DNA from 2 places in the Nocardioides sp. NPDC004968 genome. Region 2 is predicted to be linked to the other one. Evidence: riboswitches for the same ligand, from Rfam matches in the RefSeq annotation. Region 2 holds a riboswitch; the other holds the start of a gene.
What was found. Region 2 has a riboswitch for cobalamin ahead of ABZU72_RS27670 (nitrite reductase). Riboswitches for the same ligand answer to the same signal wherever they lie in the genome.

Region 1 (3,399 bases), on a different contig from region 2:
AGGTAGTCGCCGGCGTCGCGGCGATAGAGCCCGGCGACGATCTTGACCAGGGTCGACTTCCCGGCACCGTTCTCCCCCACGAGCGCGTGGATGGATCCGGCCTCGACCCGGAGGCTTCCGGACCGGAGGGCGCGTACGGGGCCGAACGACTTGGCCACGTCCCGCAGCTCCAGTGCGGCGGGTGTGTCCGGCATGGGCAGCTCCTCGAATTGAAAGGTTTCAAGCCTGGTTTACGCTAGTGATGGCAATCACATACGTCAACACTCTGAGGCCGCTAATTTGAGCGAGATCCGGACTTTGTCATCAGACCGCGTCGGCGCCCGCCCGCATCCGGGCGGGAATCCCGCCGCGTCAGACGGCGTTCAGAGACCCATGCACGCACTCTGGGTATGGGCACATCCGCACGCGTCATCACTCAACGGACGGTTGCGCGAGGTCGGCGCGAACACGCTCGGCGCCGCCGGCTGGAGCGTCGACGAGATCGACCTCTATCGAGAAGGTTTCAATCCACTTCTGGTGGAGCGGGGCGAGGCCGACGTACGCCGCCACCAGGACCGGCTGCGGGAGGCCGATCTGCTGGTCGTGCAGTTCCCGCTGTGGTGGTATTCGGTGCCGGCCATCCTCAAGGGCTGGATCGACCGGGTCTTCGAGTCGGGGTTCGCCTTCGACGTACCGGATCCGGAGACCGGCAAGCCGCTCAAGTACGGCAAGGGTGGTCTGGTCGGCAAGCGCGCGCTGACGATCGTCACCGCCGGTGACCGGGCCGCGACGCTGGGCCCGCGCGGGATCAGCGGCGACATCGAGGACGTCCTGTGGCCCCTTCTGCACGGCACGTTCTGGTACACCGGGATGGACCCGCTGCGCCCGCACCTGATCACCGACACCGACACCATCGACGCCCAGGTCATGGCGCGGATCGAGGCCGACCTGAGCGTACGTCTCGAGGGCGTGATGACGGAGCCGCGGATCGACTACCGGCCGATGGCCGAGGAGCACTACGACCACACGATCAGACTCCACGACTCGGTCGCGCCCGGGGAGGACGGGCTGAGCGCCCATCGCGAGGGCTGAGGTCGTCCCCCACGGGGGCGGGGCCCCCTGCTACGGTCTTGGAGCCAGCCGCTTGGGACGTAGTCCCGGCACGGGAACCCGGTGAGAGTCCGGGACTGACGCGCAGCGGTGTGGGTGACGGACGGGACACTGTGCCACTGGGCCCTCGGGCCTGGGAAGGCGTCTCGCGCCGGTCGATCCCGAGTCCGAAGACCTGCTGGCCCTGCAGCAGACCGCTGCCGGTCAGGACGGGCGACGCGCACCAGCCCGCGACCAGCTCGAGGACCGACGTGCACCTCTCCCGCACCATCCGAACGTTCACCGCGAGCACCGTCCTGGTGCTCTGCTCCGCACTGGCCGGCTGCGCCGCCGACCAGCCCTCCGGCGCACAGCAGGCGGCCGCCGACACCACCGGCTTCCCGCTCACCCTGACCAACTGCGGGCGCGAGATCACCCTCGAGGCACCGCCCGAGCGCGTCGTCTCGCTCAACCAGGGCTCCACGGAGATCCTGCTCTCGCTCGGACTGGCCGACCGGATGGCCGGAACTGCGACCTGGACCGACCCGGTGCTCGACTCGCTGGCCGCGGACAACAAGGACGTGCCCCGGATGGCCGAGAACGCGCCCTCCTACGAGCGCGTCCTGGAGGCCGAGCCGGACTTCGTCACGGCCTCATTCATCAGCACGCTGGGCGAGGGCGGGGTGACCACGCCCGAGGACCTGGAGAAGCTCGGCGTCGGCTCCTACCTCTCCCCCGCCGAGTGTCTCAAGGACAACGAGGGCGATGACGACGGCACCCGCCACGACGCCCTCGAGATCGACACGATCTTCCAGGAGATCACCGACCTGGCGCGGATCTTCGGCGTCCCCGAGCGGGGCGAGGAGCTCGTCGCCGACCTGTCGAAGCGGCTGGAGACCGCCCGGACCGAGGCGCCAAAGGGCGAGGTGAGCGCGATGTACTGGTTCGCCAACTCCGAGTCGCCCTATCTGGCCGGCTGCTGCGGCGGCCCGGGGATCATCGGCCGCACCCTCGGCATCGAGAACGTCTTCGACGACACCACCGACGAGTGGCCGCAGATCAACTGGGAGACCGTCGCCGAGCGCAACCCCGATGTCATCGTCCTCGGCGACCTGACCCGCAAGAGCCAGACCGCCGAGACCGCACGCGCCAAGATCGACTACCTGAAGAGCAACCCGGTCACCGCCCGGATGGACGCAGTCCGGAACGATCGCTTCGTGACGCTCTCCGGAGCCGAGCTCAACCCCTCGATCCGCACCGTCTACGCGGTCGAGAACGTCGCGGACCAGCTGGCCGACCTCGACCTCCGCTGATGCCCGTACGCCTCCCCCGCGCCGGCGTCCTGCTGGTGGCGCCGCTGGTGGTGCTGGCCTCGGTCGCAGGCGCCATCACCGTTGGGCCCTCCGACCTGAGCGTCGCCGACGTCTACGGCGTCGTCGCCGACAGGGCCGGGCTCGGGCTCTCCGACCTCACTCTGCTCCAACAGAGCATCGTGTGGGACCTGCGGCTGCCGCGTACGTTGCTGGCCGGGATCTGCGGAGCCGGACTGGCGATCTGCGGAGTGATCCTGCAGTCGCTGCTGCGCAACCCGCTCGCCGACCCGTTCGTGCTCGGGATCTCCTCTGGAGCCTCCACCGGGGCGGTCGCGGTCGTCGTGCTCGGCGTCGGCTCGGGCGCGATCGGTCTCTCCACCGGGGCGTTCGCGGGCGCGCTCGTCTCGTTCGCGCTCGTGCTGCTGCTGGCCTCGCTCGCCGGCGGCACCACCGACCGGCTCGTGCTGGCCGGCATCGCCGCCACCCAGCTCTTCTCGGCACTCACCTCGTTCATCGTGTTCACCGCGGCCGACGCCGAGCAGACGCGCGGAGTGCTCTTCTGGCTGCTCGGGTCGCTCTCCTCGGCGAGCTGGACCGACGTACTCGTCTGCGGGGTGATCGTGCTCGGCGGGCTGCTCTGCTGCGTCGCGGGCGCCGGGTGGCTGGACGCGTTCGCGTTCGGCAACGACGCGGCGGCTTCGCTCGGCGTCGACGTCACGCGCATCCGGGCCGTGCTCCTCGTGCTCACGGCGCTGATGACGGCCGTCATCGTCTCCACGTCCGGAGCGATCGGCTTCGTCGGTCTGGTCCTGCCCCACTTCGCCCGCGCGCTGGTCGGCGCCGGGCACCGGCTGCTGCTCCCGGCCACCGCGCTGCTCGGCGCGATCTTCCTGATCTGGGTCGACACCGCGGCCCGGACGGTGATCGACCCCGAGGAGCTTCCGGTCGGGGTGGCGACCGCGCTGGTCGGGGTGCCGGCCTTCGCGCTGGTGCTGCTGAGGGCGCGACGATGACCGCG
Region 2 (3,399 bases):
TCATCCTGGTGATGACCTTCGCGGTCCTCAACCTCTTCCTCGCCGTGGTCGTCTCCGGCATGGAGAGCGTCGAGACTCTCGCCGAGCACGAGGAGGAGACCGACGCCGAGATGATGGCCATCCTCACCTCGTTGCGCGAGGACCTCACCGCCGTACGCGAGGAGTTGGCCGCGACCCGGGCGGAGCTGCGGTCGGACTCAGATCTGGACTCAGCTGCCCGCTGAGGTGATCTCCTGCAGGACCACGTTGCGGGGGCCGTCGGCGGTGCCCTTGACCACCCGCAGGAAGTAGGGCTGGTCGGGGTTGTGGTTCGGGTCGAAGGTCCAGTTCCCGCGGGGGCTGACGATGGTGCCGACCGAGCCGAGGGAGTCGGCGATCTCGTTGCGGTTGACGTCGTCGGAGAGGTCGAGCGCCTTGTCGAGCGCGGCCGCGGCGTCGTAGGCCTGCACCGAGTAGACCGTCGGGGTGGCGTCGTACGCCTTGCGGTAGTCCTTCACGAAGGCGTCGTTCATCAGCGAGTCCATCGCATCGCTGTAGTGCAGCGCGGTGCGTACGCCGGACGCGGTGCTGCCCAGCGCGGACAGCACGTCGCCCTCGGTGAGGAAGCCCGGGCCGTAGAGTCTGGTGCTCTTGGCCAGCCCGGACTCGCGGTACTGCCTCACGAACGCCTCCGCCTCCTTGCCGGCATAGGCGGCGAAGATCGCGTCCGCGCCCGAGTCCTTCGCCTTGTCGAAGAGGCCCGACCACTCCTCGGTCACGCCGGCCGGGGTGTAGCTCTGACCCGCCACGCTGCTGCCAGCCGCCTCCAGGGCGATCATGAAGCTGTCGGAGAACTCGTGACCGGCCGCGTCGTCGGAGCCGATGACGTACGCCGTGCCTCGGTCGGTCTCCTGGGCGACCGCCTTCCCGAGGGCGCCGCCGATGTCAGAGTTGGTGGAGGACGTACGCCACAGGTAGTCGGAGCCGTCGGTGAGCTGGTCGGCGCCGGCGCCGGTCACGATCAGCGGCGTCTCGCTGTTGTTCGCGACGTCCTTGGCCGCGAGCGCCGTCTCCGAGCTCACCAACCCGACGACCGCCTGGACCTCGTCGTCCTGGATCAGCCTGGTCACCGCGGCGACGCCGGTCTCGGCCCGGTCGCCCTCGTCGGCGTCGACGACGTCGATCAGCCGGCCGCCGAGCTTCCCGCCGTGCTGGTCGAGGTAGAGGTCGAAGCCTCGTGACATGTCGGTGCCGATCGACTTGTGGACGCCGGAGGTCGGCACCACCAGACCGATCGAGACCTTCGCCTCCGAGGTCGTGGCGCAGGCTGTCAAACCGAGCGCGAGCGCCGGGATGGGCGCGAGAACGAAGCGTTGCCGGCGAGCCGAGCCTGTCACGGGAGACTCCATCTGTGGGGGTGGCCTCGGGAGATTTCGAGTAGCCGAACACTGGCACAGACCGCGGCCGGGCGGTGAGCAATTCGGCGCCGTGTCCGCAAGTCGGTAGTCTCGCCCTGCCAGTCGTACTCCATGCCTGATGGGGTCAGGGAACCCGGTGAAAGTCCGGGACTGACGCGCAGCGGTGAGGATGACGGGCGGGGCACGCCCTCCTTCCGGGGAGGGCAGCCACTGGAGCCTGGCTCCGGGAAGGCGCTCCGTTCCGATCGATTCCGAGTCCGAAGACCTGCTGGCTCTGGCGGCGCCCGCCGCCAGGTCACCACGTGCCCCGCGCAAGGGCACATGACGCAGAGCAGGTGTCCTGATGGCGCGAGTCCGAACCGACCGGTGCCCCGGAGTCGGTCGTCCATGGGCGGCCGAGGACGGCCTGCTGGTGCGGCTGCGCCTGATCGGCGGGTCCGTCTCGTCCGCCGCGCTGCTCTCGCTGATCTCCGTGGCGGAGACCTACGGCGACGGGCGGATCTATCTCACCGGTCGCGCCAACCTGCAGGTGCGCGGCCTGCCGAGTCTCGACGGCGGGCTGCCCGGCGAGGTGCTCACCGCGCTGAAGGCGACCGGTCTGGTTCCGGCGCAGACCCACGAGCTCGTACGCAACGTGATGGTCTCTCCGCAGACCGGGCTCGCCGGGGGCCGCGCCGACCTGCGCGGCGTCGCGGCGTCGCTGGACCGGCTGCTGTGCGCCTCGCCGCGGCTGGCCGCGCTGCCGGGGCGGTTCCTCTTCGTGCTCGACGACGGTCGCGGCGACCTGGTCTCGCGGGAGTGCGACCTCGGGCTGGTGGCGCTCTCCGCCGTCGAGGGTCAGCTCCGGGTCGGTGACTCGTGGGGGCCCGTCGTACCGCTCACCGAGGCCGCGTCCCGGCTGGTCGCGCTCGCCTCGCGCTTCTTGGACGTACGCGGCGAGGGGCCGTCCGCGCCCTGGCACGTCGCCGAGCTGGACGCACCGATGGTCGAGCCGGTCGCGGCCGACGATCGGGTCCCGGCCGAGGCCGAGGAGCTCGGCTTCGGGCAGGTGCCCGGTGGCGAGCACGTCGCCGCCCCGGACGGAGCCCTGGACCGGGCCGCGGTCTCGGCTCTTGCGGAGCGGGCGCCGGCGGTGGTGGTGACGCCGTGGCGCGGCGTACTCGTGCCTTCGCCGCAGGTGCGCCCTCCTCGGCGCTACGACTACATCGACCAGGGGCCGGCGATCTACGTCGACTCCTTCGCGACCATCCGGCGCGAGGCCGACCTCTCCGCCGTGCCCGCCGACGCCGAGCGGCTCGCGGTGCGGATGATTCACGGCAGCGGGCAGGTCGACCTCGCCTCCGACCTGGTCATCCACCCCGATCTGGTGAAGGCCGCTAGGGGCGCGCTGGAGGCCGGGGCGCCGATCCTGTGCGACGCGACGATGGTCGCCACCGGGGTCACCCGCAGCCGGCTCCCGCGCGACAACGAGGTGCTCTGCATGCTCGGCGACGACCGGGTCCCGGCGCTCGCCCGGGAGTGGGCGACGACCCGTACCGCCGCCGCGCTGTCGCTGTGGGAGCCCTACCTCGAGGGTGCGGTGGTCGCCATCGGCAACGCCCCGACGGCCCTCTTCCACCTGCTCGAGATGATCCTCGACGGCGGTCCGCGGCCGGCGGCGATCGTCGGCTGCCCGGTCGGCTTCATCGGCGCGGCCGAGTCCAAGGAGGCGCTGGCCGCCTTCGCCGACGAGCACGGGATCGACATCCCCTTCGTCACCGTCCGGGGCCGCCGCGGCGGCTCCGCGATGACCTCCTCCGCCCTCAACGCACTCGCCCAGGAGCAGGAATGAGCACGGATGTACGCGGGCGGTTCACCGTTGTCGGCATCGGTCCCGGCGATCCCGAGCTGATCACCCTCAAGGCCGCCCGGCTGATCGGCGCGGCCCCGGTGATCGCCTACCACGCCGGGGTGCGCAAGCAGTCGCACGCTCGCCGGATCGCGTCCTCGCTGATCCCTGCGG

Region 1: another riboswitch for cobalamin. It lies ahead of ABZU72_RS19660 (ABC transporter substrate-binding protein); the one in region 2 lies ahead of ABZU72_RS27670 (nitrite reductase).

What each region holds. Positions count from the first base shown of each region.
Region 1 is NZ_JBEXJF010000023.1:57,603-61,001, reverse strand. Features, by position in the region: gene ABZU72_RS19670 (sugar ABC transporter ATP-binding protein) at 1-194, opposite strand, end outside; gene ABZU72_RS19665 (NAD(P)H-dependent oxidoreductase) at 373-1,071, shown strand; cobalamin riboswitch at 1,100-1,287, shown strand; gene ABZU72_RS19660 (ABC transporter substrate-binding protein) at 1,341-2,381, shown strand; gene ABZU72_RS19655 (iron chelate uptake ABC transporter family permease subunit) at 2,381-3,394, shown strand; gene ABZU72_RS19650 (ABC transporter ATP-binding protein) at 3,391-3,399, shown strand, end outside.
Region 2 is NZ_JBEXJF010000056.1:16,456-19,854, reverse strand. Features, by position in the region: gene ABZU72_RS27680 (ion transporter) at 1-224, shown strand, start outside; gene ABZU72_RS27675 (ABC transporter substrate-binding protein) at 210-1,376, opposite strand; cobalamin riboswitch at 1,480-1,685, shown strand; partial or broken gene ABZU72_RS27670 (nitrite reductase) at 1,741-1,929, shown strand; gene ABZU72_RS27665 (precorrin-8X methylmutase) at 2,575-3,228, shown strand; gene cobJ (precorrin-3B C(17)-methyltransferase) at 3,225-3,399, shown strand, end outside.